4 regions of the Tepidimonas sp. HKU78 genome follow, and region 3 is predicted to be linked to each of the others. Evidence: predicted binding sites of a transcription regulator. Region 3 holds the regulator's gene; each other region holds the start of a gene.

Region 1 (7,549 bases), 530 kb from region 3:
CCGACCTGCCGGCGATTGCGCAAGCCATCCTGGAGCGGCTGGCGCAGCGCGACGGCCTGCCGCGCGCACCCACGCTGACACCGGCGGCGCTGGATCGCCTGCGCGCCTACCCCTTCCCCGGCAACGTGCGCGAGCTGGAAAACCTGCTCGAGCGCGCGCTGGCCCTGCACCCTGGGCCGGTGCTGGACGCCGACGCCTTCACACTGCTGACACCACCCACCGCCACCATGGGCGACACCCCGATGGCACCAACGACCGATGCGCCCTCGCGCGATGCCGACGCCCCCTTGAGCCGCGCGCAACTCGAAGCCCTGCTGCAGCGCCACCGCTGGAACCAGTCGCGCACCGCGCGCGAGCTGGGCTGGACGCTGGCCAAGCTGCGCTACTGGATGCAGCGGCTGGGGGTAGGGTAGAGATCGAATACCTGCTTGTCGCTCGCGACCGCGATACGATCCCCCCATGCCACCGTCCCCCATCGACCTCACCCCTCTGCGCCGGGCGCTGACCGCTCCACTGGTGCCCGATCTGTCGTTCAACGACCTGCTGCACACTGCCGCCGACGCCGGGTTGATCGACGACACACCGCACACCAGCCGCCGATGACCGCCGCCGCCCTGATGCTCAGCGATGCGCAGCGCGCCCTGCTGCGCCGCATCGTCGCCGACACCATGCCCGGCGCGCGCGTGGCAGTCTTTGGCTCGCGCGCCACGGGTCGGGCGCGGCCGTTTTCCGACGTGGACCTGTTGGTGCTCTCGCCTGACCCCCTGCCAGACGTGCAGCGCCTGGCCCTCATCGACGCGCTGGAGGCCAGCGAGCTGCCCTTTCGGGTGGACGTGGTGCCCATCGCCACGCTACCCCCCGGGTTGCGCGACCGCGTGCTGGCGGAGGCGCTCGCGCTATGAGGCCATGGGCACCTCTCTTTGAACATCAAAATTTAACGTTTGACGTGAAGAGTTGAAGCGCGAGCTCATCCACGAACGCCACGATTCGCCAGGACACTCGCTCATGCCAAGAAAAGCCCACCTCACGAGAAGCGACTGGATGGTTGGCACGCTTCATGCTTTCCTGTTGGCGCTCCCATTCAGGGGCCATGTCACACCAACATTGGAGGTTTTACATTCATGAAACGCACGCAACAAGGCTTCACGCTCATCGAACTCATGATCGTCGTGGCGATTATCGGCATCCTGGCCGCCGTCGCCATTCCCGCGTATCAGGACTACACCGTGCGCGCCAAGGTCACCGAAGGCTTGAGCCTGGCCGCCAGCGCCAAAACCACCGTCTCGGAAAATGCTGCCAACGGCAGCGCCAACCTGTGTGCAGGCTTTACCGCCCCGACAGCGACCGCTGCTGTGTCTTCCGTGGAGTGCAACGGCACCAACGGGACCATCACCATCACCTACACCGCAGCCGCCGGCAATGGCACCATCACCATGGTGCCGACGTCTGGCGGTAACGCGCTGGCAGCAGGCGCCGTTCCCGCTGGCGGCAGCGTAAGCTGGGACTGCACGGGTGGTTCGCTCGCAGCAAGATATCGCCCGGCGCAGTGCCGTACCAACACTTGATGCCATCAGATTCGACGCCATAACGACAAACCTTTCATTCATGGTGGGCCGCTTGCGCGGCCCATTTTTTTACATGCGTTCGGTTTTGCTGGCCGCACTGTCGGCTTACTTGCTTGCCACGCCACTGCTGTGGATGCCCGTCGGCATCGAATGGCACGACCAGCAGCGCTGGTTCCAATTGCTTCTGCTTACAGGAGCCTTCATCTATTCGGCATGGCGTCCCTGGGCGTGGCAGCCGCTGTTGCGCCGCCCCGGGGCATTTGTGATACTGGTCGTTGCGCTCGGCGCGGGGCTACTCGCCAGTGCATTCGCCGCCAAGCCTGGCTGGGCGGTCATGGAAGTCGCGCTTACGCTCGGTCTGATCCAATTGGCGCTGCTGATCGCCTGGGCCTACGTACAGCAGCCGGTGACGGGTCGAGCCTTCACCGTTACGCTGGGTGCCGTGGCCGCGCTATTGACGACACAAACGCTCGCAGCGCTGCTCGCCGCCTATGTACAGCGCATGCCACTCGACCCGTGGCTGCTGCTGAGCGGTTTCGCAAACATCCGCTTTTTCGGCCAGGTCGTCACCGCGATCGCCCCGCTGCTGGTTGCCGGCTGGATGTTGCAAAGCACCCTCCGATGGCGCCGCACTCTGGCCGCCTTGGCGATGCTGTGGTGTTGGACGGGCTGGCTGTCGGGCACGCGCGGCACCTGGCTGGCCGCGGCGGTGTGCGCCGTGACGGCAGCGCTGCTCCCATTTCCTGTGGCGCGACAGTGGGCGCGACGGTTTGTGGCCGCCTGGGCAGGGGGACTCGTCATCTACCTATTGACTCACGGTGTGATACCGCGCTTGCTGGCGGTGGATGTGGTGCAGCCCATCACTGATCGCCTGACGCTTGACAGCTCCGGTCGTTGGATGCTTTGGCAGGTCGCTGCACAAGAGTGGTGGCACACGCCATGGCTAGGTGTCAGGTCCCGGACGATTACGTGGTTTGAAGATGAAAAGATCGGGGCGTTGAGGGTACCACTTTTTCAAGGCCTCCAGAGGTGTTATGTGTCCGATTGCCTTCTGGGGTAAATGATGGTTGTACAGCCAAACATAACGGGTCAAGGTAGTCTCGAGGTCCTCGGCGCTGTTGAAGTGATGGGTGGCAAGGACCTCGGCAATACGGCCGTTGAAGCGTTCGACCATGCCATTGGTCTGAGGGTGTCTGGGCTTGGTGAGGCGATGCTCGATGCCAAGGGCCTGGCAGAGCTGATCGAACTCGTGCTTCCCGGACGGTGCGCGCGCGCCTGAGGCGAAGAGGCGATCCGTGAACTCCTTGCCGTTGTCGGTGAGGATGTGCGTGATTCTGACCGGGCAGGTCTTGTGCAAGGCCTTCAGGAAGCTTCTGGCCGCGGCTGCGGTCTTGTTTGGCTTAATCTGGATGAAGACCCAACGGGTGGCGCGGTCAATGGCGACGAAGAGATAACGCCTCTGATGTTCGTCGGGCATCTGCGGCAGGTACTTGACGTCGATGTGCAGGTAGCCCGGCATGTAGGTCTTGAATGGCTTGGAAGCAGGCGCATCCTTGGCTTCACTGGGCAGTTGGGATAGGCCATGGCGCTTGAGCAGACGATACAGCCCAGAACGTGAGGCCCGGGGGTTGATGAACTCCCGTGTGACCACCAGCAGATCGTCAAGGGGTAGCTGGAGGGTCTTGCGCAGCTCCACCACCAAAAGCTCCTGCGCCGGGGTGAGCGTCGTCTGCAAACGATGCGCGGTATGCGGGCGATCTTCCACAAAGTCCCGACGCTTCCAGCGGCGGATGGTGTCTTCGGATACGCCCAACTCGGCTGCCAAGGCCGCAACCGACAAGGACGAGGACTGGATGTAGGCGCGGGTGGCGGGGGTTGTGGTGGCGTTTTTGTGTAGGCGAATAATCATGGTTGAGCGCTCCGGAGGTTGTCGATCAGCTCTCGCATCACTGCGCGACTAACGAAGAGTGCACGACGCGAAGGATCTATGCAATCGTCCGGAACCCTACAGCTAGGAATCGGCCCCATGCACCTGGCCAACATTCCCACCCTGCCCAACGCGCACCCACATAATATCGTGCTGCAGTGGCTCGCCGAATGGGGCGTGATCGCAACGTTGGCTTGGGTGCTGCTATTGGCAGGCTGGCTGCTGCATCTGCTCTGGCGCGTACCCCAAGGCCACGCTTATGCTGCCTGGCCTCAACGACAACGCACGCTCTATTGGGGCGTCTGCATGGGGCTGTGGGGCAGCGCGGCGCAATCCTTGGTCGATGGCAATTTGGTCATGCCTTATCCGCAGATGGTGATTGTGGTCTTGGCAGGACTGGCCCTTGGGATGACCGTATCCAACACCCAACCCTGGCTTAACTTAACCCCCTCATCTGGCGCGGTTTCTGGGCGCTCGGTAGTGACCCTGCGGCTGGTTTTGCTGTGTAGTGGCGCCGTCGTTCTCCACCATTTGTGGGTCATGACCCCGACGCTGGAGCAGCGCCCCCACCAATGCCTACCTTTCTGTGGCGGGCCGCTGCCGCCACGACTGTGGAGCCAAGGGATGATCGCGTGGGACGACGACCTCTATCGGCTACCATCGAGGACATCCGACATCCCCCCTTCCCCATGAGCGGCACCGATACGGCCTCACTCACCGTCGCCATCTCCTCGCGCGCGCTGTTCGACTTCGAGGCAGAAAACCGCGTCTTCGAGGAGGGCGACGACCGCGCCTACATGCAATTGCAACTTCAGCGGCTGGAGCAGCCAGCTGCGCCCGGCGTGGCGTTTTCGCTGGTGCAAAAGCTGCTGCGCTTCAACGATGCGCGCGCGCAGCGGGTGGAGGTGGTGATTCTGTCGCGCAACGACCCCGTATCTGGCATGCGCGTGTTTCGCTCCGCGGCGCACTACGGGCTGCCCATCCAGCGCGGCGTGTTCACACGCGGCGCGCCGCCGTGGCGCTATCTGCGGCCGCTGCGCGCCAACCTGTTTTTGTCGGCCAATCTGGACGACGTGCGCGCCGCGCTGGAGGCCGGCTTTCCGGCGGCGCAGGTGTACCCGCACGCGCAGCGCGCGTCGGACGCACACCCGCACGAGGTGCGCATCGCCTTCGACGGCGACGCGGTGCTGTTTTCGGACGAGGCCGAGCGCGTCTTTCAGGCCGAGGGGCTGGATGCGTTTCAGGCGCACGAGACCGCCAAGGCCACCCAGCCGCTGCCTGGTGGGCCGTTCAAGCCGCTGCTTGAGGCGCTGCACCGGCTGCAGCAGGAGGGCACGGACGCCATGCGCATCCGCACCGCGCTGGTCACCGCGCGCAGCGCCCCGGCGCACGAGCGCGCCATTCGCACGCTCATGGACTGGCGCATCGAGGTGGACGAGGCGATGTTTCTGGGCGGACTGCCCAAGGGCGAGTTTTTGCGCGAGTTCGAGCCCGATTTTTTCTTCGACGACCAAACGCGCCACGTGCACAGCGCCGCCGAGCACGTGCCGGCCGGGCACGTCGCCGCCGGGGTGATGGGCGGCTGAAGGGGCGCGAGAGGGCGCTACCCGCCAAGCCCGTTGCGGAGAGCGGCTCGACGCCCAAGCCGTGCGGTCATCCCTGGCACTGCGCATGGGCTTGACCCGAATCCGGGTCGGGGAGTGGCGAGACAATTTTCTGCCGGTCGAGGATGGCGCGGTAGCCGGTGATGAAGCCGGCTTCTTCGAGCGCGCGCACCCGTCGCCAGCAGGGCGCGGCGCACAGCCCCACACGGGCGGCCAGTTCGGCATTGGACAGCCGCCCGTCGGCCTGCAGCTCGCGCAGGATGGCCAGGTCGAATTGGTCGAGGCGCGGGTTCATGGACGCTATCTTGCCGCGGATTGCGGCGTTCCGTCACAATGCAGCACTGCACCGCTTGCCAGGAGTTCCCCATGACCGCGCTTACCCAGCCCAAATTCGGCGCCGAGGACTATCTTGCTTGGGAGGCCAACCAGCCTGTGAAGCATGAATACCTCGCGGGCGAGGTATTCGCGATGGCGGGCGGCAGCGACGCGCATGTGACGGCATCGGGCAACCTCTACGTTGCTCTGCGCACTCACCTGCGCGGCACGCCCTGCCGCACCTACATTGCCGACATGAAGCTGCGCGTGGCGGCAGCGGACGCGTATTTTTACCCCGACGTGTTTGTCACCTGTTCGGCCGCCGACGCCCAGCAGCCGCTGGAAAAGGCCGAGCCCGTGCTGGTGGCCGAAGTGATTTCGCCCAGTACGGAGGCCTTTGACCGCGGGGGTAAGTTCGCGGCCTACCGCAGCCTGCCGAGCTTGCAGGAATACCTGCTGATCGACCCCGACCGCCGCAGCGTCGAGGTCTACCGGCGCGACGCCAGCGGCCACTGGGTGCTGTACCCCTACAGCGGCGACGAGGTGCTCGAACTGGCCAGCGTGCATCTATCGCTGCCTTTGGCGCAGGTGTTCGAGGATATCGCGCCCGCAGTTGGGGCGGCGGCGGGCTGATGCGGAGACGCCCCACCCGATGTGGTGCTGGTCATCGTGGGCGATGCGCCCAAGCAGGCGCTGTACGCGCAGGCGCAAACGCCGGAGAGCATCTTCGCCGCCGGGGTGATGGGCGGCTGAAGTTGCGCTAGACTGGTGTTGCGATGCGCCTGACGCCCACCCAACGCCAACTGATCCGCGACGCCGTGGCGGCCACGTTCGGGCCCTCAGCGCGGGTGCGGCTGTTTGGCTCACGCACCGACGACCAGCGACGCGGCGGCGACATCGACTTGTTGGTGGAGACCGACGCCCCCCTCGACACCCCCGTGCAGCATCGACTGGCCCTGCTTGCGCGGCTGGAGCGCGCCTTGGGCGAGCGCCGCATCGACGTGGTGTTGGCACACCCTGGCGACACACGCCCTATCGTTGCGGTCGCCCGTGAGCAGGGGGTATCGCTGTGACCACGCCAGCACCCGAGCGGCTGGCGCTGCATCAAGCGTTGGCGACCTGCCGCAGCCACCGCGATGGTCTGGTGGATGCGCTCACCGACATGCCGCAGCCGCCGACCGATGCCTACGCACTGGAGCACCTGGCGCGCGGAGACCGGCGCGTTTTGGACCAATTCGCCTACCGCTACACCCGGTTGCAAGACGACATGGGCAGCCGTCTGTTGCCGGCCATATTGCGCGCGCTCGGCGAAGATGTTGCCGTCATGTCCACCATCGACCGCTTGGCGCGCTTGGAACAGCTGGGTTGGATTCCATCGGCGGACGAATGGTTAGAGCTGCGGCGCGTGCGCAACGAATTTAGTCACGATTACCCGGACGCCCCGAAAGAACGATTGGAACGGCTACGACTGGCATTCGCTGCGGCCGGTCGCTTGCTGGCGGTATTGGCAGACCTCGAGCAGCGCATTCATGCACGCTGGGGTTGATCCGATACGGCTCTCGACGCACCGCCACCGGTTGACACCATGCTGACCTCCACATTCGCCATCGTCGCCGGCGCCGGCATCGGCGCGCTGCTGCGCTGGTGGCTGGGACTGGCGCTCAACGCGGTGCTGCCGCACTTGCCGCTGGGCACGTTGGCCGCCAACTGGGTGGGGGGTTACGCCATCGGGCTGGTGGTGGCGTTCCTCATGCACCACCCGGAGCTGAGCCCCCACTGGCGGCTGTTTCTGGTGACAGGGCTGTTGGGCGGGTTGACGACGTTTTCCAGCTTTTCGGTCGAGGTGGTATCGCTGCTGCAGCAGGGGCGGCTGGGCTGGGCGCTGGCGGCGATGGGTCTGCACGTGGGCGGCTCGCTGGCGCTCACCGCGCTGGGCTTTGCCACCTGGGCTGGCCTGCGTGGCAGCTGATGCGCCGCCGCCCGCCCCTACAATGGCAGCGGTTGATCTCATCGCATCATGGCTGATACTGCTGCCCCCTCCCCTTGCGATGCTGGCGCGCTGGCGCAGCGTTTCGTGCAATTTGCCCTGGAAGCGGGCGTGCTGCGCTTTGGCGAATTCAAAACCAAGGCCGGGCGCC
Region 2 (7,549 bases), 510 kb from region 3:
AGGAACGCCTGCACGGACGCACGGGTTTCGAGCGCGTCGAGACCTCGGCCACCGGGCGTGCCGTGCGCCGACTGGAGGCGACGCCCCCGCAGCCCGGCGAGACGGTGCGCCTGTCGATCGACGTGCGGCTGCAGCACCTGATCGAGCGCCTGTACGGCGAGCGGCGCGGGGCGTTGGTCGCGCTCGACCCGCGCACGGGCGAGGTATTGGCGCTGGTGAGCATGCCCAGCTTCGACCCCAACCTGTTCGTCGACGGCATCGACGTGGACAACTGGCGTGCGCTCAACGAATCGCTGGACCGCCCACTGCTCAACCGCGCGCTGCGCGGCACCTACCCGCCCGGGTCGACCTACAAGCCGTTCATGGCACTGGCCGCTCTCGAGCTGGGGCTGCGCACGCCGCAGACCGTGGTCCATGACCCGGGCTATTGGATGCTGGGCAACCACCGCTTTCGCAGCCACGGCGAACACGCCCTCGGCGCGGTCGATCTGCGGCGCAGCATCGTCATGTCCAGCAACGTGTACTACTACACCCTGGCACACGAGATGGGCGTACAGGCCATCCACGACTTCATGGCCCCGCTGGGATTTGGGCAGCTCACGGGGATTGACCTACCGGGCGAGGCGCGCGGGATTCTGCCCAGCCCCGCGTGGAAGCGGGCCACCTACAAGCGAGCCGAGCAGCAGCGTTGGCACCCGGGCGAGACGATCTCGCTGGGCATCGGCCAGGGCTACAACAGCTTCACGATGCTACAGCTGGCCACCGCGATGGCGACGCTGGCCAACGGTGGCCAGCGCCAGACGCCGCACGTCGTGCTAGAGACGCTTGCCCCTGGTCCGCAAGGCGAAGTCACCTCGACCCGGGTGCAGCCAGCCCCACTGGCGCTGGGCTACCGGCCACAGCACGTGCAGACCGTGCTCGAAGCGATGGCGGCCGTGACCACCGAGGGGACGGCGGCGCGCGTGTTTGCCGGCGCCCCCTACCGCAGCGGCGGCAAGACCGGCACCGCGCAGGCGGTCACCATCGGCCAGCGCGACAAATACGACGCCCGCCGCTTGGCCGAATTCCAGCGCGACCACTCGCTCTACGTGGCGTTCGCGCCAGTGGAATCTCCGCGCGTGGCGTTGGCCGTGATCGTGGAAAACGCCGGTTTTGGTGCCGCCCATGCGGCCCCGATTGCGCGCCGGGTGTTCGATTACCTGCTGCTGGGCCAGTACCCGAGCGAAGAGGACATCGCTGCCACGCAAAAAGGCCAAACCGCTGCGCCCATCGGCACGCCGCGGCGCGTCGAAGACATCCCGTGGCCGCCGCCTCAGGGCAGCGCGCCGTAAGCGTCCCAGGTGGTCTTGGCAATGAGGGCCGCGACCACGATCAGGAACACGCCACGCACGAAGCCAGCGCCGTGCCGCAGCGCCAGACGCGTGCCCAGCAGGCTGCCGGCGACGTTGGCCAGCGCCATCGCCAGCCCGTAATGCCACCAGACGTGGCCCTTCCAGGCAAACAGAGCCACCGCCGCGACGTTGGACGTGGTGTTGAGCAGCTTGGCCGCCGCGCTCGCCCCCAAAAAGTCGTACCCCAGCCAGCGCACGAAGGCAAACACGAAAAAGCTGCCCGTGCCGGGCCCAAAGAAGCCGTCATAAAACCCGATCGTGCCCCCCACCGCGCACGTCGCCAGCACCTCGGCGCGACCGGCATAGCGGGGCTGATGGGTGCGGCCCAGGTCTTTGCGCGCCAGGGTGTAGAGCAGCACCGCCGCCAGCACGAACGGCAGTGCGCGCCGCAGCGCCTCGGGCGACACCACCGTCACCACCCACGCCCCCAGCCATGCCGCCAGCGCACACACCCCCGCTGCGGGCAGCAACGCCGACCAGCGCAGGGGCACGCGCCGGGCATAGCGCCACGTGGCGGTCGCCGTACCCCACATCGAAGCGCTTTTGTTGGTGCCCAGCAAGGTGGCGGGCGGCGCATGCGGAAAGGCCGCAAACAGCGCCGGCACCAGAATCAGGCCGCCGCCGCCCACGATCGAATCCACGAACCCCGCCAGCAACGAAGCCGCTGTCAAAACCAGCCATTCCATCCCCCCGATTGTGGCGCCTGCCGCCCACCCAGGCGGCCGCGTCGCGTCGCCCGTTTGACGACCCCCTGCCCGACTGGCGGTCACGCTGGTTGAAAAAAGGCCCGGGTGCTTGGCGCAACCCGGGCCACGAGCCCTAGGAGAGACGCGAGGCAGATGAAGCCGTGGCGTCGTCAGCGGTTGTAGGCCGACTCGCCGTGGTAGGTGATGTCCAGACCCTCGCGCTCTTCCTCTTCGGTCACGCGCAGACCGATGACCATGTCCACGATCTTGTAGGCGATGAAGGCCACCACCGACGACCACACCATGGTGATGACGACACCCTCGGCCTGAACCAGGAGCTGGCTGGCGATGCTGAAGTCCTCGGCACCCGTGCCGCCCAGCCCCGGCGCGGCAAACACCCCTGTCAGCAGCGCACCGACGATGCCGCCGACCCCGTGCACACCGAACACGTCCAGCGAATCATCGGCACCGAGCATCTTCTTGAGGCCCGTCACGCCCCACAGGCACACGAAGCCCGCCACCAAACCGATGACGATGGAACCCATGGGCCCGACCGAACCGCACGCCGGGGTAATGGCCACCAACCCCGCCACCGCCCCAGATGCCGCGCCCAGCATGGACGCCTTGCCCTTGTGCAGCGCCTCGCCGATCGACCAGGCCAGCACGGCCGCTGCGGTGGCCAGCAGCGTGTTGAGGAACGCCAGCGCGGCACCGGCGGTGGACTCCAGGTTGGAGCCCGCGTTGAACCCAAACCAGCCCACCCACAGCAGCGAAGCGCCCACCATCGTCAGCGTCAGGCTGTGCGGGGGCATGGCCTCGCGACCATAGCCGATACGCTTGCCCAGCAGATAGGCGCCGACCAGACCCGCCATGGCGGCATTGATGTGCACCACGGTGCCACCGGCAAAATCCAGCGCACCCTTGTCCAACAAATAACCGCCAGGCCCCCACACCATGTGCGCGATCGGCAGGTAGCTGAACGTGAACCACAGCGCGCTAAACAGCAGCACCGCGCTGAACTTGATGCGCTCGGCAAACGAGCCGACGATGAGCGCACAGGTGATGCCCGCGAAAGTGGCCTGGAATGCAACGAAGATCAGCTCCGGTAACTTGACGTTTTCGGTGAAGGTATCCGCCAATGACGCCGTGGTCACCCCCGCCAGAAAGACCTTGTCCAAGCTGCCGATGATGGCCCCCTCGCCCCCAAACGCCAGGCTGTAGCCGTAAATGGCCCACAGCACCGTGATGAGCGAAAACACCATCATCACCTGCATCAGCACCGACAGCATGTTCTTGCTACGCACCAGCCCGCCGTAGAACAGCGCCAGCCCAGGCAGCACCATCAGGACGACCAGCAGCGTGGCGGTCATCATCCAGGCCACGTCGCCCTTGTCGACCGTGACCGCCGCCGCAGCGGCAGCAGCGGGCTCGGCCGCCGCCGGTTCGGTCGCGGCGGGGGCGGGAGTAGGCGCCGCGGTCTCGGCCGCCGCGGGCGCGTCTTTGGGAGGCTCGGCACTCTGGGCCAGCGCGGCGCCAGCCCATACCAGCCCGATACCCAGGCACAGACTCAAGAGCAGTTTTTTCATGGGAATCCCCTCACGGTGATGGGTGTTGGATGGATGGGCGCGGCGTCAGAGCGCGTCGGCGCCCGTCTCGCCAGTGCGGATGCGGATCACTTGCTCGAGCGGGAAGACGAAGATCTTGCCGTCGCCGATCTTGCCGGTGCGGGCCGCAGACTCGATCGCCTCGATGACACGCTCGACCAGCCCGTCGGCCACGGCCGCCTCGACCTTGACCTTGGGCAGAAAATCGACGACGTACTCCGCGCCCCGGTAGAGCTCGGTATGGCCCTTCTGGCGCCCAAAGCCCTTGACTTCGGTGACCGTGATGCCCTGCACGCCGATGGCCGACAGCGCTTCGCGCACCTCGTCGAGCTTGAAGGGTTTGATGATGGCGGTGACCAGTTTCATGGCAGTCCTTTCCTTGGGGTTGCTCACCTTTCCATTAGGCTCACCCATCCAAAGCACGACGCGTGCCAGCCTGCGCCGATGCCGCGCGCGGCCAGCACGCTCGCCGACCGGCTCGCCACCCATGGCATCATTGGCACCGAGCCATTCGCACGAGCGAGAGGGAGGGCGACAGGTCATGGGTCTATGCGTGGTGCACAGCCGTACCCTCGTGGGGTTGACGGCGCATCCGGTGCACGTCGAGGTGCACCTGGCCAACGGTTTACCCAGCTTCACGCTGGTTGGACTGGCCGATACCGAAGTCAAGGAAGCGCGCGAGCGCGTGCGCTCGGCGATCCAGAACAGTGGGCTGGAGTGGCCCTCGTCCAAGCGCATCACGGTCAACCTGGCGCCCGCCGATTTACCCAAGGAATCGGGTCGGCTCGACCTGCCCATCGCGCTGGGCATCCTGGCCGCCAGCGGCCAGCTCGATGCACAAGCCCTGCAGGGGTACGAATACGCGGGCGAACTCTCGCTCAGCGGCGCCTTGCGCCCCGTGCGCGGCGCGCTGCCCATGGCACTGGCCCTGCGCACCGAACACGCGCAGCGCCCGGCGGCCCCCACCCTGGTGCTGCCCGCGGGCAGCGCCGAGGAAGCCGCCCTCGTGCCCGGGGTCACGGTGGTGCGCGTGGCGCACCTGCGGGACGTGGTGCAGCGCTTCGCAGCGGGCGAGGGTCAGGCTGCCGACGACGCGGGTAGCTGGCAATTGGTGCGTGCTGGCACCACTTTGGTGCATACCGCACCCAGCGGCCCCGATCTGGCTGACGTCAAGGGGCAGGCGGCCGCGCGGCGGGCGCTGGAGGTCGCGGCAGCTGGCGGGCACAGCCTGCTGCTGTCGGGGCCGCCGGGTTCGGGCAAATCGATGCTGGCGCAGCGGCTGGCCGGACTGTTGCCCCCGTTGAGCGACGACGAAGCCCTGGAGGCGGCAGCCATCGCCTCGCTGGTCGGGCGCTTCGACCCACAGCGCTGGCGCCAGCGCCCCACCGCCGCCCCACACCACACGGCCAGTGCGGCGGCGCTGGTGGGCGGCGGCTCGCCACCGCGCCCAGGGGAGATTTCGCTCGCCCACCACGGCGTGCTGTTTCTGGACGAGCTGCCCGAATATTCCCGTGCCGCGCTGGAGGCGCTGCGTGAGCCGCTCGAGACCGGCACGGTGCGCCTGTCGCGTGCAGCGCGGCAGGTCGAGTACCCGGCACGCTTTCAGCTCGTCGCGGCCATGAACCCCTGCCCGTGCGGCTACCTGGGGGCGACGACGCGCGCCTGCCGCTGCACACCCGAGCAGATCCAGCGCTACCGCAGCCGCCTCAGCGGCCCGCTGCTGGACCGCATCGACCTGCAGGTCGAGGTGCCGGCGCTGCCGCCCGAGGTGCTGCTGACATCGACCCCGGGCGAGTCATCCGCCGTGGTACGTGAGCGGGTATGGGCCGCGCGGGCACGCGCCCAGGCACGCCAGGGCTGCCCCAACCACGCCTTGCAAGGGGACGCGCTGCTGGCCCACGCCGCCGCCGACGATGCCGCACAGCGCCTACTGCAGCAGGCGGCGGCACGGCTGGGCTGGTCGGGGCGGGCCACGCACCGGGCGCTGCGCGTGGCGCGCACCATCGCCGACTTGGCGGGCAGCGAGCGCGTGCAGGCCATTCATGTGGCGGAAGCGCTGCAGTACCGCCCCACGCCGGGCCCGATGCCGCCATAATGGCGCGCAGCGCCACGCCCTTGCCCTCCATGAACACTGCGACGCCCGCTTTTCGAGCCTCAGCGTTTCCGGACGACGCCGCCCTGCCACCGCTGCGTTGGCCCACGCCTCCTTACCTGGCGTACGGCGCGGGGCAACAATTGGACGGCCCACAGCCGTGCGAGGTCGAGGGGGTCAACGGCCAGACCCGCTCGTGCCTGCTCGTCAGTCTGGACATGGAGCGGCGGCTCGCGCTCATCCAGGTGCCGCCGTCGCGCACCGTGATGCCGTTGCGGTTCGACATGTTCCGACGGCTCTCGCTGACCGAGCCGCTGGCGCCACTGGCACTCACCGACACCCAGCCACCCGACAGCACGTTCGAGGCCTTGGTGCGCCACCGCCCGCGCCTGCCGTACCGGCTGACGCTGGCCGACGGCAGCGTGCGCGAGGGCACGACCATCGGACACGTGACCGGCGAGGCGGGTGCCTTTCTGTACGAGCCCCTCGACGACGACGACCGCGTGCGACGGTTGTTTTTCCCGCGCGAGGCGTACCGGGATCTTCACGTCGGCGAGGCGATCGGCCGGGTGCTGGTGGAGCAGCAGGCCCTGACCGCCGACCAAGTCGAACTGGCCGCGCGCGAGCAAGAAGCGATGCGCCAGCGCAAGCTGGGCGACTACTTGGTGGGCAAGGAGATCGTCAAACCCGAGCAGCTGCTCGCGGCGCTGGAAGAGCAGCACCGCATGCCGCTGGTGCGCATTGGCGAGGCGCTGACAGCGCTGGGGTTCATCACCGAAGCGCAACTGCAAGAGGCGCTGGAGCGCCAAAAATCCGAGCGCAGCGTGCCGTTGGGGGAGCTGTTGGTGCAAAGCGGTCAGCTCACGCGCGAGCAGCTGCGGGTGGCGCTGGCGCGCAAGATGGGCTACCCCGTGGTCGATCTGGCGCAGTTTCCGGTCGATGCCGACGCCCTGCGGCGGGTCCCGCTGGCCACTGCACGCAAACTGCGCATCGTGCCGCTGCTGTGGCGCGCCGGCACGCTCATCATCGCCGCCGAAGACCCCTCGCGGCGGGCGATGATCGACGAGCTGGAGTTTTTGCTGCAATGCAAGGTGGTGCCGACACTCAGCAGCCAGCCGCTCGATGCCCGCGTCGTCACCGACGTCTATGCCCGCTTCGGGCTCGATGCCGGTGCGCCCCCCGTCGCCGAGGCACCGGGCGGTGCCGAGACCTCATCCGAGCAGCTGCTCGAGTCGCTGGAGCTCAGCGCCGAGGACGCCGACGACGGCGCCCCACCGGTCGAGCAATCCGACAACTCGCTGGTCCGGTTGATCAACACCATCATCGTCGAGGCCTACCAGCAAGGCGCCTCGGACATCCACATCGAGACGCACCCGAGCAAGCGCAAGGTGCGCATCCGTCTGCGCAAGGACGGGCGGCTGCGCCCCTACATGGAGCTGCCGCACACGTACCGCGCGGCGCTCGTCGCGCGCATCAAGATCATGTGCGAGCTCGACATTTCCGAGCGCCGCAAGCCGCAGGACGGCAAGATCGACTTCGCGAAGTTCTCGCCGCAGCACCGCCTGGAACTGCGCGTGGCCACCATCCCCACGCACGGCGGCGCGGAGGACGTGGTGCTGCGCATCCTGACCTCCGCCAAGCCCCTGGCCGTCGAGGAGCTGGGACTGACGCCGGAGAACCACGACCAGCTGCTGCAGGCGGTGCAGCGCCCGCACGGCATGGTGCTGTGCGTCGGGCCCACCGGATCGGGCAAGACGACCACGCTGCACTCGCTGC
Region 3 (7,549 bases):
CAAGCACGCGGCCGTCAAGGTGCTCAAGGCCGAACTGCCGTGGACCCTGCTCGCGGCCGCCTGGCTGCCGGTGGGCCAGGCCCATCGCGCCATCGCGGCCCTGCGCGAGCTGATGCCACGCTTCGCCTACGCCAGTTGCGTGCCTTTCGGGCGCGAGCCCAGCGAGCGCGGCGTGCTGGGGGTGCTCTTTCGGGCGGCCGCCGTCGAGCCCCCCGGCGACGAGTGGCTCGCGCACATCGAGGAGGAGCTCGGCCTGGCCGGCGCCGAGGTGCTGCGCTACGCCGACCGCCGCCGGGGCCAGCGCCGTGCGATGCGCCTGGTGCCCCGCGGGGACGGCCGCCAGGACGCCCGGCTCGAAGCCTTCGTGCTGGCCGGCGACACCCGCGCCGAATCCTGGGTACGCGCCCTGCTGCAAGACGAAGGGCCCGCCCAGGCCTATGGCCGCGCCCTGCTCGCGCCCGGCGCCAAGCCGCCGGCAACGCTGGCCCCGCGCAGCCGCCAGGTCTGCACCTGCCTGAACGTCACGGAAGGCGAGATCCTCGCCACCCTGGCGCAATGCCAGGGCAGCGCCGAAGACCGCCTGGCCCGTCTGCAGGCCGAACGGCGCTGCGGCACCCAGTGCGGCTCCTGCGTGCCCGAACTGCGCCGGCTGGTGCGCACCAGCCTGCAGGCCGCGTGACAATGGGGCCCCTGCCTGGATCGGACACCCGACGCACGACCTCATGAGCATCGCCCCCTACATCAAGGAGATCGGCCGCGGCAAGGAAGGCGCCCGCTCGCTGAACCGCGAGCAGGCCCACGATCTGATGTGCCAGGTCCTCGACGGCCGGGTCAGCGACCTCGAGCTCGGCGCCTTTGCCATCGCGATGCGCATCAAGGGCGAATCGGTCGAGGAGCTGGCCGGCTTCTTGCAGGCCACACGAGACCGCTGCCTGCCCATCGCCCCCGGCCGCCCCCTGGTCGTGCTGCCGTCCTACAACGGCGCGCGCAAGCTGCCCAACCTCACCGCGCTGCTGGCACTGATGCTGTCGCGCGCGGGTGTGGCCGTGCTGGTGCATGGCATGCCCGACGACCCGGGCCGCGTCACCACCGCCGAGATCTTCAGCCACCTCGGCCTGGCGCCGGCCGAAACCCCCGGCGATCTGCAGCAACGCTGGGCCCGTGGCGAGCCTGCCTACATCCGCACCGGGCATCTGTGCCCGCCGCTGGCGCGATTGCTCGACGTGCGCTGGGTCATCGGCCTGCGCAATCCCGGTCACACCGTGGCCAAGCTGCTCGACCCGGGCGAAGGCCTGCGTGTCGTGAACTACACCCACCCCGAGTACGGGGCCTTGCTGACGCAGTTCCTGCAGGCCACCGCCGCCCACGCGATGCTGCTGCGGGGCACCGAAGGCGAGCCCTTCGCCGACCCGCGCCGCACACCGCGCATGGACGTCTTTCTGTCCGGGCGGCGTCTCAGTGCATGGTCGGTGCCGGCGAAAGACGGGGTGCTGGACAGTATTCCCCCTTTGCCCGCAAGCCGCGATGCGCGTGCCACGGCGGCGTATATCCAAGACGTCCTCGATGGGCGTATGCCCGCACCGGATCCGCTGAGGCAGCAGGTGTGGGCGCTGCAACGGGCGGTGCAGTCGTTTTGTCAACCCGAGGAGTCAGGCCATGCAGCCACACACAGTCCATGAGAAGCCGACAGTCTTTCTGGTGGGGGCGGGTCCGGGCGACCCGGAGTTGCTCACGGTCAAAGCGGTCAAGGCGATCGCACAGGCCACGGTGTTGTTGGTCGATGACTTGGTGGGCCGGGGTGTGCTGGCATACGCTCAACCCGGAGCGCGCCAGATTTATGTCGGCAAGCGTGGCGGATGTGCGTCCACGCCGCAGCACTTCATCGAGCAGCTGATGATCCGTGAGGCGCGCCGCGGAGAGCGCGTCGTTCGCCTCAAGGGAGGCGATCCGTTTATCTTCGGCCGCGGCGGCGAGGAGGCGGAGCGCTTGCGTGCTGCAGGGCTGCAGGTCGAGGTCGTCAGTGGCATCACGGCGGGCTTGGCTGCGACGACCAGCCTTGGCGTGCCCTGGACGCATCGCGCCCATGCGCACGGTGTGGTGTTGGTCACGGGACATGCGCACCCAGGCAGTTCGGGGCCGGATTGGCGTTCGTTGGCGAAAACCTGCGTGTCAGCCCGCTTGACGTTGGTGATTTACATGGGAGTGGCGTTGGCGCGCTGCTTACAAGAGGAGCTGTTGGCCGGGGGCTTGCCCGCCGACACACCGGTTGGCGTGATACAACACGCCTCGTTGCCCCAGCAGCGCCACGTCGTGACCACACTCGACGCCCTGGCCCTGGCGATCGAGCGCGAGTGCCTGGGCAGCCCGGCCGTGATCATTGTGGGCGACGTGTTGCGTGGCTTGCCGACCGCCCAATCCTGCCTATCCGAGAAAGGCCAAGCCCTGGCATAGCACGCTTGCGCAAAAAAAGAACCCCGACCTAAAGGGCCGGGGTTGCAAGCCTTATGCTGTCACACACAAAGGCACCCGCTCAGGGAGGAAAAGCGGGGAGCCGCAAACGGCTCAAGCGAAACTTTACCACAAACTGACGAGCTGGGTGTTCGGAAAGTCGCAAAAAAGTGACAGCGCCTCTCAGGTCTCGTCGTTTTGAGCAGTTTTGCGGTTTCTGGGCTGCAGGTCGAAGCGCAGCAACCGGCACTCGATCGGCCCGTTGAACAGCGGCACGCGCCGGCTGGCCTGCAGGCGCAGCCGGCGTGGCAGTTCGCGGTCGGGCGTGAGCACCCAGGCGGTCCAGCCGCCGAAGTGGGTCTTCCAGTGCGCGGCCAGCCGCTCGTAGAAGACGTCCGCTCCCAAGCCGCCGACCACGCCGGCGGCTTCTATGCGTTCTCCATACGGGGGATTGAGCAACAGCACGCCAGGCCACGGGCTAGGGGGCAGGCGTTGCAGGGCGTCGCCGCCGCGGAACTCGACCGCTGCGCCGACACCGGCACGTTCGGCATTGCGGCGGGCGAAATCGACCATGCGGAAGGAGACGTCGCTGCCGTAGGCGATGGCCGGTCCGCCGGTGGGCCAGCGCCGCTCGGCGGCGCGCGCCTGCTCGCGCAGCGCGGCCCAGCGCGCCGCGTCGTGTGGCAGCAGCCGCTCGAAGGCGAAGCGCCGCTGACGCCCCGGTGCCTGCCGCAGCGCGATCTGCGCGGCCTCGATGACCAGCGTGCCGCTGCCGCAGCAGGGGTCGAACAGCGGCACCGGCGCGCCGTCGGCGTCGGTGCCGGTCCACCCGGTGGCGGCAATCATCGCGGCCGCCAGCGTCTCTTTCAGCGGCGCGTCGCCCTTGTCGGTGCGCCAGCCGCGCTTGAACAATGGCTCGCCGCTGGTGTCGAGCGACAGCGTCAACGTGTCGGCGCTCAGGTGGGCATACACGCGCACATCGGGTTGGGCCGTGTCGACGCTGGGGCGCGCGCCGCGGCGTGCGCGCAGGCGGTCGCAGACGGCGTCCTTGATGCGCAGCCCCGCAAAGTGCAGGCTGCGCAGCGGACTGCGCTGGGCTGTGACTTCGACCTTGATCGTATGCCGTGGCGTGAACCAGTCTTCCCAGGCGATTTCGGCAGCCGCGCCGTAGAGGTCGTCTTCGCTGCGGTACGGGCCCTCCCATAGGCGCAGCAGCACGCGCTGGGCGATGCGGCTGTGCAGGTTCAGGCGCAGCACGGTATCCCAGTCGCCGCGCAGGCCGACACCCGCGCGGCCCAAGGTCAAGGCGTGGTCGGGCACGGCGCACAGGCGCTGCACTTCGGTGGCCAAAAACGGGGGACAGCCGCCCGCGCAGGGCAGAAAGAGGTCGACGGTGGACATGGTCAGGCGTGGCGGGTCTTGCGCAGGGTGGCCGTGGGGATGCGCAGCGCCTCGCGGTATTTGGCGACGGTGCGGCGCGCGCACTCGATGCCCTGTTCGCGCAGCAAGTCGGCGATCTGGCCGTCGCTGAGCGGCTGGCGGGGATCTTCGGCGGCGATGAGTTGTTTGATGAGGGCGCGCACGGCGGTGCTGGAGGCGTTGCCGCCGGCGTCCGTGGCCAAGCTGGAGCCAAAAAAATATTTCAGCTCGTAAGTGCCGAAAGGGGTGGCCATGTACTTGGCGTTGGTGACGCGGCTGATGGTCGATTCGTGCAGGCCCAGCTCGTCGGCGATGTCACGCAGCACCAATGGTCGCATGCCGACCTCCCCGTGCAGAAAAAAGTTGCGCTGTCGCTCGACGATGGCGCGCGCCACGCGCAGGATGGTGTCGAAGCGCTGCTGCAGGTTTTTGATGAACCAGCGCGCTTCTTGCAACCGTTGTTGCAGATCGCCACTGCGGTGCTGGCGCAGGGCCTGGGCATAGATATCGGTCACGCGCAGGCGCGGAAGCACCGCGGGGTTGAGTTGGACGTCGAACTGCGTGCCGCGCACGGTGACGATCACATCGGGGACGATCACTTGCCGTTCGGCGTCGGCGAAGCGGCGCCCGGGCTTGGGTTCAAGGCGCGACAGCAGCGCAAGCGCCGCGCGCACGGTTTCCTCGTCCAGCCCGGTTGCCTGGCCCAGCCGCCGCACGTCGCGGCGCGCGATCCACTCCAGCGGCTGCCCGCACAGCGCGTCGGCCGCGCGGGCCGTGGGGGTGTTGGGCAGTTCGCCGATTTGCAAGCGTAGGCACTCGGCCAGGTCGCGCGCGCCCACGCCCGCGGGCTCCATGTGCTGCAGCCAGCCGAGGGCGCGGCGCAGCAGCGAGGCGATCTCGTCGCGCCGCTCGGCATCGACCGACTCGCCGGCGGCCTGGCACTGCTGGCACAAAGCGTCCGTCAGCTGCTCGAGCGAATCGGGCAAATAGCCGTCGTCGTCGAGCGACTCGATCAAAAAAAACAGCGCGGCGCGTTCGTCGTCGCTGAGGTGCAGTGCCAGGGCTTGCCGGTGCAGGTGGTCGGCCAGCCGCTCGGGCGGATGGGCCAGTTGACGGGTGAGCTGCCGCTCGTCGTCGTCGCCGTCTGCGCCGCGCTCGACGCCGGGACCTTCCCAACACCACTCCGCCGGTGACTCGTCGGCAGTGGGCCCATCGTCGGCCGCCCAGCCCCCGGCGTCTTCGTCCAGTCGAGCCCCCCACTCGGTCTGCGCCAGCGCCGCCTCGCCGTCGAAGACGGCCATGGTATCGGGCGGCTCTGCATCGTCGATCTCGGGGGGCGACGTCGCCGTGTCCGTCACCGCCTCGGGGCTGGGGTCGGTGTCTTCTTCCGCACGTTCGAGAAAAGGGTTGTCGGCCAGCGCCTGTTCGATCTCCTGCGCCAGCTCCAGCGTCGACAGCTGCAGCAGCCGGATCGATTGCTGCAGTTGCGGTGTCAGGTTCAGGTGCTGCGCGGTGCGCAGCGTCAGGCCCGCTTTCATGGCACGCTACAGGCGGAAATGCTCGCCGAGGTAGACGCGGCGTACCTCGGCGTCATCCACGATGTCGGCGGGCGTGCCGTGTGCGAGCACCCGACCCTCGCTGATGATGTAGGCGTGGTCGCAGATGCCCAGCGTCTCGCGCACATTGTGGTCGGTGATCAGCACCCCGATGCCGCGTGCCTTAAGAAACCCGATGATGCGCTGGATCTCGATGACGGCGATCGGATCGACACCCGCGAACGGCTCATCGAGCAGGATGAAGCGCGGGTTGGTGGCCAGCGTGCGCGCGATCTCGACGCGGCGCCGCTCGCCGCCCGACAGCGCGGGCGCCGGCGCATCGCGTAGGTGGTCGACGTGCAGCTCTTGCAGCAGGCGATCGAGTCGCTCGCGCAGCACCGGTTCGGCCAGGGGACGGCCGGCTTCGTCGTGTTGCAGCTCCAGCACCGCGCGCACGTTTTGCTCGACCGTGAGTTTGCGAAAGATCGATGCCTCCTGCGGCAGGTAGCCCAACCCCAGGCGCGCGCGCCGGTGGATGGGCAAGTTTTCTGCCGGTTGGTCGTCGATCCACAGCCGCCCGGCATCGGCACGCACCAGGCCGACGATCATGTAAAACGACGTGGTTTTGCCCGCCCCGTTGGGGCCCAGCAATCCCACCACCTCGCCCCCGCGCACCTGCAGCGACACATCGTGCACCACGGTGCGGCGGCCGTAGCGCTTGTGCAGCCCTTGCGCGCGCAGGCAGCGCGCGTTTGGCGCCGATTCGCTCACGGGCGGCGCTCCAGGCGGTCGCTGGGGGCCAGCGCCGGGGGGGGCAGGTCCGGCGCGGGCTGCGTGGCGGCCGGGTCGGCCTTGGACGGGGTGAGCAGCGCCCGCACTCGAGCGCCTGCGCTGGCACCCGCGCGATCGCCATCGACCGAGAAGGTCTGCGCCCGATTGTCATAGACGATGACGGCGCCGCTCGCGCGGTCGGTCAGCACCGTGCCACGGTAGCGGCGCAGCTCGGCCTGGCCGCGCAACGTCACCCGATCGGCCTGCCCATCGTAGTCGATGCGCTCGGCCTCGCCCTCGATGTACTCGTCGAGTCCGTCGCGCTTTTGTCGATAAAACGCACGCTGTGTTGCGTCACCGGTGACGGTGCCGAACTGGTGGCCTTGCGCGTCCTGCCGCACCTCCAGCCGCTGGCCGCGGATGCGGATCGTGCCTTTGGTCACGACCACGCGTCCGGTGAACACACTGGTCTGCCGGCCTTCGTCGTAGCGCAGGGCGTCGGCTTCGACGTTCATCGGCGCGTCGCGATCGGCGCGCTCGGCGTGGGCCCATAGAGGCAGGCCCATGACGGCGGCGGTGAACAAAGCGGCGGTCAACCGCAGGGGTCGAATGGCAGCGGGCACGGATTTTGCTCCTTGCGGTGCGCCGATTGTGCCACGATTGCCCGCGGCCGCCACCCCGGGGGGCGAGTGGCGTCAGGCCTGACGCACGCGCGCGATCAGGGCGTCGGCCACCACCAGCGTGCGCGCCGCCTGCCCGGGGACGAGGAAGCGCCCGGCGATCCCCAGCGACGGCGTGGCGTCGACCTCGTAGGCGTCTTGCAGCTGCAGCGCGCGCTTGACCTTGCCGCTGACGCCAAACGACTGATACGTCTGCGTAAAGGTCTGACGATCCAGCCCCTGCTTGGCGGCCCAGGCCGCGACCGCGTCGAGCGAGTTGAAACGCTCGCGCTCCTCGTGCACGGCCTTGAAGGCTTTTTCGTGCAGGTCGCCCAGGCGGCCCATGGCCTCCAGCGTGTAATACAGCCGCTGCATGGGCTCGAACGCCGCGTTGAACCCGACAGGCACGCGCCGCACCACGACTTCCTTGGGCAGCTTGCGCATCCACTCGGTCATCAGCGGCTCGAAGCGGTAACAGTGGATGCAGCTGTAGGCGAAGAATTCGAGCACCTCGACCTGGCCGGGGCCGGTGTCCACCGGTGCCGGTTTGGACAGGCGGCGATAGTCCGTGCCCTCGCGCAGGTTGGCCTGTGCCAACGCGGCGGGCAGGGTAGTGGTGGCGGCTAGGCCGACGAGGCAAGCGTGAAACTGACGGCGGTGCATGGTGAGTGGCCCGTAGGGTGACGAACGAAAGTGACGACCAACGACTCCGATGCG
Region 4 (7,549 bases), 1.3 Mb from region 3:
GACTGGGTGATCGCACTCACCAGCCGGCGGGATGGACCGTCACGCCTCAGCCTGAGCGGTGCGTCTCCGCAGAACGTACGCGGTATACGAAAGATGTACATTTAACCAGGGAGAGCTGAGCAGTTTCGCCGGTGGGGCTGCAACTTCAGTGGATGCTCATCACCCACTGGGCCAGCGTTTTGATGTCCGCGATACTCATGTTCGGATGTGCTGGCATCGGGATACGGCCCCATTTGCCCTTGCTACCGTACTGGATGGATTGCATCAGACCTGCAACCGCATCCTTGTCATCCTTGTATTTGGCGGAGATGGCGACAAAGGCCGGGCCGACCACCTTCTCCTGCACCGAATGGCAGGACAGGCAGCCATTGACCTTAGCCAGTTCGATGGCTGCGACCCCGTCCTCGGCATACGCGAAGGTGCTGGCTGCAGTCAGCAGTGAAGCAATGAAAAAAAAGGTGCGCATGGCAAATTCTCCGCAAGAAAACAAAACATTCAAATAGAAGGCGGTTTCAACCGTTCGCATACCGTGCCTCGGCTGAAACCGCCCAACTTGGCAGGGCCACATCGCCCCCCCCAAGGGCCGGGAAAGTCCTCTGTCGCGGCTAGGACATCACTTCATGAGCTTGAAAGCCCAGACGGAACCGCCTTGCTCCAAGAAATTGACCTTTTTAGCCACCTCGCCGCCCCACAGCGGCACCGCCCCTCCCCAGCCGGAGACGACGGCGATGTACTGTTCACCATCCTGCGTCCAGGTGATCGGAGGCGCGACGATGCCGGAGCCTGTCTGGAACTGCCAGACCACCTTGCCGGTCTTGGCGTCCGCGGCCTTCAGGTAGCCCTCGGGCGTGCCCCAGAACACCAGGTCGCCTGTGGTCAGCACGCCACCCCAGAGCGGAGCCTCGTTCTTGACTTCCCACTCAACCTTGCCGGTCTTCGGATCGATGGCACGCAAAGAGCCGATGTGGTCGTCGAACAGCGGCTTGATGGTGAAGCCGGCGCCCAGGTAGGCCGCGCCCTTCTTGTAGGTGACGGGCTCGTTCCAGATTTCCATGCCCCATTCGTTGGTGGGCACGTAGAACAGACCAGTTTTGGGGCTGTAGGCCATGGGCATCTGGTTCTTGCCACCCAGGAAGCCCGGCGCGGTGAATACGGCCTTACCCTTGGTTCCGTCGCCACCAGCAGCAGTCGGGTCACCCGGGCGGTTTTCCGGCACAAAGTTCGGACGGCCAGTCTTGAGATCGATGCCGGTGGCCCAGGTGACCTTCTTCACGAAGGGGAAGGCATTGAGAAGCTTGCCAGTTTCAGCGTCGTTCACATAGAAGAAACCGTTGCGGTCGGCCTTGGCACCGACGCGCCTGCCGTCCATATCAAAGATCACAAACTCGTTGACGCCGTCGTAGTCCCAGCCATCGTTCGGCGTAGACTGGTAGTGCCATTTGATCTGGCCGGTTTTCACGTCGATGGCCACGGTAGAGGCAGAGTACAGGTTGTCACCCTTGCGCACATGGCTGTTCCACGGGCCAGGATTACCGGTACCGAAGTAGGCCAGACCGGTCTTGGGATCGTAGGTGCCGCCCAACCAGGTGGCCGCACCGCCTGTCTTCCACGTCTCGCCCGGCCAGGTGGCGTTGGTAGTGCCGGTGATGCCGTTCTCCTTCTTGTTGCCGTCCTTGTCCCAGACATAACCCATGTGGCCCTCGACTACTGGACGGGACCAGACCATTTTGCCGGTACGAGGGTCGCGCGCTTCCACGCGGCCGACCACGCCAAATTCGCCGCCGGAAACACCCGTCAGCAGCAGGCCATCGGCGATCAGTGGCGCAGCGGTGTAGCTGTAGCCCGCAGTATAGTCATCGATTTTCTCGCGCCAGACCACCCTGCCGGTGTTCTGGTCCAACGCCACCAGCTGCGCGTCCAGCGTGCCGAAGATGACAAGGTTGTCGTACAGCGCGGCGCCGCGGTTGATCACGTCGCAGCACGGCATGATGCCCTCAGGCAGGCGGTGTTCGTACTTCCAAAGCTTCTTGCCGGTTTTGCTATCCAATGCGTAAATGCGCGAGTAGGACGCGGTGACGAACATCTTGCCGTTGTACACCAATGGCTGGCTCTGCTGTCCGCGCTGCTTTTCACCGCCAAAGGACATCGACCACACCGGCACCAGGCGATGGACGTTCTTGGTGTTGATGCCGTTGAGTGGCGAGTGGCGCTGGCCTTGCGTGCCCAAGCCCCAGGTCAGAACGTCGTCGGGGGTGGCCGCGTCGTTGGCGATCATGGCGTCGGTCACGCCCTGGGCGCTGACGTGCGCCGCGGTTGCCATGACCATGAGGCTCATTAGGATGCGTTTCACTGTCGGTCTCCTGCTCATTGAAGGGTTAATGGCGTTTCAGCAGTGGGTGCCGCTGGACCGCTCTGGTGGCTCCGCCCCGCCGGTCTCACCTGCGTGCACATCACGTGAGACCTAGTGCAACTTCTGTGCCAGCGCTCGCAGGGCTTCGTGCCTAGGGTTATCACCGACGATTGACTATTGGGAAGCGCCCCGAAAACCCCGGGGAATGCGTCAAGCACGCAACGGGGCCGGGACAGCGCTGTGACACTGTTCAAAAATGTCTCACTTGGCGGAGGCCTCCATGACACGTTGCTCGTAACGGGGGTACCACTGTGTTAGCGTGCGCTGCAGTTCGGCCGGCTGCGCCGCCCACTTCGCGAAACGCTCGGGCACGGGCGTATCCAGCACCTCGCCAAGATCCAGCCCGCGCTCCGCCGACGTTTGCATCAGCGTAGTCAGCCACTGTAGCCAGTCGCGCGTCTGCCGCACGCCGACCGTCCCCTCATGCACCGGACCATGGCTGGGCACCACCGTCTTGGCGCGGCCGCTGGTCAGCAACTGCTCGAGCGTGTCCAGACTCGCCAGCCAGGCTGCGAACTGGGCGTGCGGCGTGGTCGGTACGCGCTCGGCAAACACCAAACCGCCCGCGAAGAGCACGCCGGTGCTCGTGTCGAGGATGACCAGGTCATCGCTGGTGTGGCCACTCAAGCGCATTAGCTCCAGCTGGTGACGGCCCATTTGCAGGGTCTGCGGCAAGCTCCGGGGATCGATAGCCTGCCGCGAGGGAGTCGATTCAGTACCGCGCATCCAGTCCCCACAAAGCCGGTAAAGGTTGTTGGCGTAGCCATTCCCCTCGGCGCGCGAGCCTGCAATGGTGCCGCTCAGCGCCTCGGTCGGCCGGTCGGCCCAAGCCTGGTGGCCGAAGTAATAGTCGGGATGCAGGTTCAGCTGAAACACTTTACGCACCGGCGCTCGGGTGATCTGTTCGATGGCGCGCCGCTGCTGCTCGCCGTACAGACGAGACGGCCCCGTGTTGATCACGACCACGCCTTCTCCGGTATCGATGAAAGCGGTGTTGATGATGTTGCAACCGTTGGCCCGCGAAAAGTCAGCTACATCCCCTTCGATCACCCAGGTGTCGGGTGCGATCTGGCGGGGCTTTAGGTCGTAATCGAGCCGGGCCAGGTCGGGCTTGGAGACAAAGGGGGGTCCTGGGGCAACCGACTGTGCCAATGCTGCGGTTGCGGCCAGCGTCCACAGTGCAGCTTCGAAAAGGCGCCTCATGCCCTCACCTCCGCGTCAATGCGGTTGCCGTTATTGTCACGACCGATAAGTCGAAAAACCGTCGGCGAGGTCAGGGGCAGCTCAAAGGTCATCAACGGGTTTTCCGACACCGGCTCATGCAGTGCGATGCGCCACCATGCCCGGCCGCCGGGGTCCAGCAGCTCCATCTGCTCGATGTAGAAAGCCGGAATGCCTGCGACCAGCCCGGTGTCCATGGGATGCATCACCCGCAGGCGCAGGCGGCGGCTGCCCTCGATGACGTTGTTGAAAAAGCGCGCCTGAACCTGGCCCAGGGTACGGCTCCACGAACCGTCGGTGCGGGTGATACCCGGCACCGTGCAGCCACCGCCGGCGGCCTGCACCCAGGTGCTGCCCACGTGCCACTGGTCGTCTCGCGTTTGCACGAAGGCACGCACCGGCGAGGCCTGCTCCAGGCGGATGCGGAAGGCCAGCAGGGGCAGCGCACGCAGTGGCTCATAGTCCAGCACCTGGCGTACCGGGTTCCGGTCCACCGCGACGCGGATGCGCGCCACGCCGCCGCCCACGCTGGCCAGGCCGCGCGCGTCCACCAACAGCGGTACGTTCATCGCATCCTCGGCGAAAGCCGGTCCTTTGACGATTACCGCGTCGGTGAAGCGGGCAACGACTTTACCGATGGTCTCCTCGCGCAGACTGGGGTATTGCATCGAGCCCAGCGGATCGCCGCCGGTGTGGTCTTCCTGTGCCCAGGCCGGTATGGCGATTAAGGCCGCGGCCTTCATCCATTGGCGTCTCGTGTTCATCGCTGCTGCCCCCGTTTCAACCACCCGGCTTCTTACGTATCCAGCCCCGTTGCGGGTCATAGCCCCACAGGGCCAGGCCAAAGAAAACCGCCGTGCAGCCCAGCACCACCGCCCAGGCCGCGCTGTTGAATTGCCCGTACATGGCAAAACGCATGGCTTCTACCGCGTGGGTAAAGGGGTTGACCTGAGCCAGCTTCAACAGCCACCAGGCGCCGGACTCTTCGAGCTTCCACAACGGGTATAGTGCGGGGCTGATGAAGAACATCGGGAAGATCACGAAGTTCATGGTGCCGGCGAAGTTCTCCAGCTGCTTGACGTAGACCGAAAGCACCAGCCCGACCGAGGCCAGCATGACCGCACCGCACACCATGGCCAATAACAGGGCTGGCAGGTGCGCCACCGCGACGTCCACGCCAAAGGCCCCGGCAATACCGAGGAACACCACCATCTGCAGCACCGACAGCGCCGTACCCGCCAGCAGCTTGAAGGCTAGAAGCCAGCCGCGAGGCAGCGGCGCCGTCAGCAAAAGGCGCATCACACCCATCTCGCGGTCGTAAACCATGGACAGCGAACTCTGCATGCCGTTGAAAAGGGCCACCATGCCCAGCAAGCCCGGTACCATGTAGACTTTGTATTCGATGTACGTCTCGTACGGCGGGACGATGGCCACACCGAACACATTGTGAAAGCCGGCCGAGAACACCACAAACCACAGCAGCGGCCGCACCAGAGCAGAGCCAAGACGTGAGGGCTGACGCACAAAGCGCGCGATCTCGCGACCCACCACCGCGCGCAGCGCGCGCAGCAGGTGCGGCAGCAGGGCGGGAGTCGGGTCAGCGGTGTTCAGGGTCGCTGCTTGCATGCGCTCTCCGCCTCATCCACCCCAAGGGTGTCCAGGACATCTTTCGGGTGCAGCACGCCATCGAGTGGCGCCACGCCGATCACGCCATCCACATGGCTCAGAAAAATCGGCTGGCGCAGTTGGCCGTCCCAAGTGCGAAAACTCAGGCGCGGCCCCTTGAAGCCGTCCAACCCCAGCGAACCACCGCGCAGAGCCTTGAGCTGCTGAGCTACAGGCGCCTTAGGCAGTTCCAACAATACGGTCGCCACCGCGCGGCCAGCGATCCAAGCAGCCCAGTCGTGACCGGTCATCGGGCGCTGAGCGGACTTGGCGAAACGGCGTGAGAGCTGCGGGCCACCGTTACGCTCCCACTGGGGGTGCCAAGGCACGGCTACCAGTCCAGCAGCCCCAACCACCGGGCGCGGCAGCTGCGTAGCATAGGGAACGGTACGGGCGAACTCGCCATCGCTGTCGAGCACAACGACCACCTCGTACTCGAGGTCGGCGCCAGTGAGTAAGCGCACATTGCCCAAATCGCGCTCGCGCGGGTCGCCGGTCGGCTTGAACGATTTGAGCGAAACGGTGCGGATGCCATAGCGCTTGGCCGCTCGGTTGAAGGCGTCAAGCTGCAGCGCGTCGCCCGACAGCGGGCCCCGCAACACCAGCGCCTTGCGCCAGTTATGGGCAGCTAAATACTGCGCCAGCGCGTCGCTGAGCATGGCACGGCTCGGATAGGTATGCAGAAGGTAAGGTGCGCAGTGCGGGCCGCGCAGCGCGTCGTCGTCGGCTGCCACATTGAACACGATGGCCCCGCCCAGCACAGTTGGGACCGCCTGCACCAGCGCGCGCATCTCGGCAGCGGGCAGGTCGGCCACAATGTACTGCACCTTGGCTGCTTTGAGATCAGCCAGCGCCTTGCTCAGCGCGGCGCTGCTCGGCAGTACGATGTCTTTCACTTCTAGAGCGATACCAGCGGCGTCCAGCTCGAAAGCCGAGTCCTCTGCCGCCAGCCGTACACCGTCGATGGCGCGTCCCGTGGGGTGACCCGGATACGCCTTTTCTATGCGGCGCGGCGCGTGTCGCGGGTCCCCCTCGAGTGAGATCACGGCAAGCGTGACCTTGGTGACCGCCAACGCTGGCAGCACCGCCGCAAGCGCCAATATGCCCAAAAGGGCGCGCAGAGCTGCGGTCAGCCAACGTGTCATTTGGCGACAAGGACTGAGTGCGGCACCCGGCCAGCGGGCACAGTCTTGACGGCCTTTGCCGACGCCACGTTGATTAGCGTCATGTCATCTGAGAGACCATTGACCACGAACAGCGTCTTGCCGTCCGGCGAGAAATCGAGACCCCATGGCCGCTTGCCTACCAGCACCAGATTCTTCACCGCCTTGGTGGCCACGTCCACTTCGGCCACGTGGTTGGCGCGGCCCAGGCCAACCCACACGCGCTTGCCGTCGGGACTGACTGCCATGCCAACGGGTGTGATGTCTGCAGCACGCATGCCCTTGACCTCAAACTTGATCTTCTGCTTTTCAGTATGGGTCGTGATGTCGACCACGCTCACCGAAGCGTCCAGCTCGTTGGTGACCCACAGCTCGCTGATATCAGCCAACAGGACAAAGCGGCGCGGGCGCTTGCCGACCTTGATGTTCTTCGTCACCTTCTTCGTGCCCAAGTCGATCACGTGGACCATATTGGCTACCTCAGAGGTCACGTAGGCCGTCTTGCCATCGGGGGCGATCAGCACGCCCTCGGGCTCGCCGCCGGTTTTTACCTCGAACAACGCTTTCTTGCTGGCGATATCGTACGCGCCTAACGCACCGTTGTCCTCAAGCGAGACATATGCGGTCTTGCCATCGGGACTCAGTCCGAACATTTCCGGGCTCTCGCCCAGCGGCACGGTGCCGGCCAGTCTGCCACCGGTCACGTCCACCACGCCCATGGCGTTGCTATCGCCGCAGATCACGTAGATCTGCGAACCGTCGGTGCTGAACTTCATGTCACGCGGGCGCCTGCACACATCGATCGCACCCTGCCGCTCGCCTGCCGTATTGAACACATAGAGCTTGTTGTCCTTCTCGCTGGACACATAGACCTTGCTCTGCGCCCGCACGGGGCCTGCGGTCACTGCGGCAGCGACACACAGTGCTAGAAAAAGCGGACGAAGAGATCGTGCGGTGCAAAGGGCCATACGAAGCGTCTCCTAGAATGGTTGGCGGATCGTTTCTATTCAGCAATTTCGGTGCCAGTCCGCTGCAGGAATGGATATTGCGTATGACAACCAATAAAACACTCTGGTGCATGCAAAACGAC

The links. Region 3 encodes sigma-54, which starts transcription at its own class of promoters, with help from an activator protein. Its sites were predicted from a motif close to TGGCANGNAANCTGCTTT; they were not measured.
Region 1: ACPYIS_RS00975 (pilin) is a predicted target of sigma-54. The motif match lies at 1,047-1,064, and genes of this name have one in related genera.
Region 2: glnK (P-II family nitrogen regulator) is a predicted target of sigma-54. The motif match lies at 4,098-4,115, and genes of this name have one in related genera.
Region 4: ACPYIS_RS09900 (PQQ-dependent methanol/ethanol family dehydrogenase) is a predicted target of sigma-54. The motif match lies at 2,464-2,481, and genes of this name have one in related genera.

What each region holds. Positions count from the first base shown of each region.
Region 1 is NZ_CP187547.1:184,811-192,359, forward strand. It holds gene ACPYIS_RS00960 (sigma-54-dependent transcriptional regulator) at 1-413, shown strand, start outside; gene ACPYIS_RS00965 (hypothetical protein) at 460-603, shown strand; gene ACPYIS_RS00970 (nucleotidyltransferase family protein) at 600-902, shown strand; gene ACPYIS_RS00975 (pilin) at 1,122-1,565, shown strand; gene ACPYIS_RS00980 (hypothetical protein) at 1,606-2,625, shown strand; gene ACPYIS_RS00985 (IS481 family transposase) at 2,509-3,474, opposite strand; gene ACPYIS_RS00990 (hypothetical protein) at 3,592-4,185, shown strand; gene ACPYIS_RS00995 (5'-nucleotidase) at 4,182-5,078, shown strand; partial or broken gene ACPYIS_RS01000 (Lrp/AsnC family transcriptional regulator) at 5,203-5,391, opposite strand; gene ACPYIS_RS01005 (Uma2 family endonuclease) at 5,463-6,044, shown strand; gene ACPYIS_RS01010 (nucleotidyltransferase family protein) at 6,188-6,484, shown strand; gene ACPYIS_RS01015 (hypothetical protein) at 6,481-6,957, shown strand; gene crcB (fluoride efflux transporter CrcB) at 6,997-7,380, shown strand; gene pyrE (orotate phosphoribosyltransferase) at 7,429-7,549, shown strand, end outside.
Region 2 is NZ_CP187547.1:200,363-207,911, forward strand. It holds gene mrdA (penicillin-binding protein 2) at 1-1,331, shown strand, start outside; gene ACPYIS_RS01070 (TSUP family transporter) at 1,313-2,077, opposite strand; gene ACPYIS_RS01075 (ammonium transporter) at 2,248-3,663, opposite strand; gene glnK (P-II family nitrogen regulator) at 3,709-4,047, opposite strand; gene ACPYIS_RS01085 (YifB family Mg chelatase-like AAA ATPase) at 4,223-5,776, shown strand; gene ACPYIS_RS01090 (GspE/PulE family protein) at 5,806-7,549, shown strand, end outside.
Region 3 is NZ_CP187547.1:711,558-719,106, reverse strand. It holds gene ACPYIS_RS03555 (molybdopterin-dependent oxidoreductase) at 1-679, shown strand, start outside; gene ybiB (DNA-binding protein YbiB) at 723-1,679, shown strand; gene cobA (uroporphyrinogen-III C-methyltransferase) at 1,657-2,451, shown strand; gene ACPYIS_RS03540 (THUMP domain-containing class I SAM-dependent RNA methyltransferase) at 2,632-3,849, opposite strand; gene rpoN (RNA polymerase factor sigma-54) at 3,852-5,405, opposite strand; gene lptB (LPS export ABC transporter ATP-binding protein) at 5,412-6,173, opposite strand; gene lptA (lipopolysaccharide transport periplasmic protein LptA) at 6,170-6,739, opposite strand; gene ACPYIS_RS03520 (thiol:disulfide interchange protein DsbA/DsbL) at 6,869-7,495, opposite strand.
Region 4 is NZ_CP187547.1:1,978,587-1,986,135, reverse strand. It holds gene ACPYIS_RS09905 (c-type cytochrome) at 146-526, opposite strand; gene ACPYIS_RS09900 (PQQ-dependent methanol/ethanol family dehydrogenase) at 614-2,335, opposite strand; gene ACPYIS_RS09895 (quinoprotein relay system zinc metallohydrolase 1) at 2,612-3,613, opposite strand; gene ACPYIS_RS09890 (quinoprotein dehydrogenase-associated SoxYZ-like carrier) at 3,610-4,395, opposite strand; gene ACPYIS_RS09885 (ABC transporter permease) at 4,412-5,257, opposite strand; gene ACPYIS_RS09880 (branched-chain amino acid ABC transporter substrate-binding protein) at 5,239-6,441, opposite strand; gene ACPYIS_RS09875 (PQQ-dependent catabolism-associated beta-propeller protein) at 6,438-7,427, opposite strand.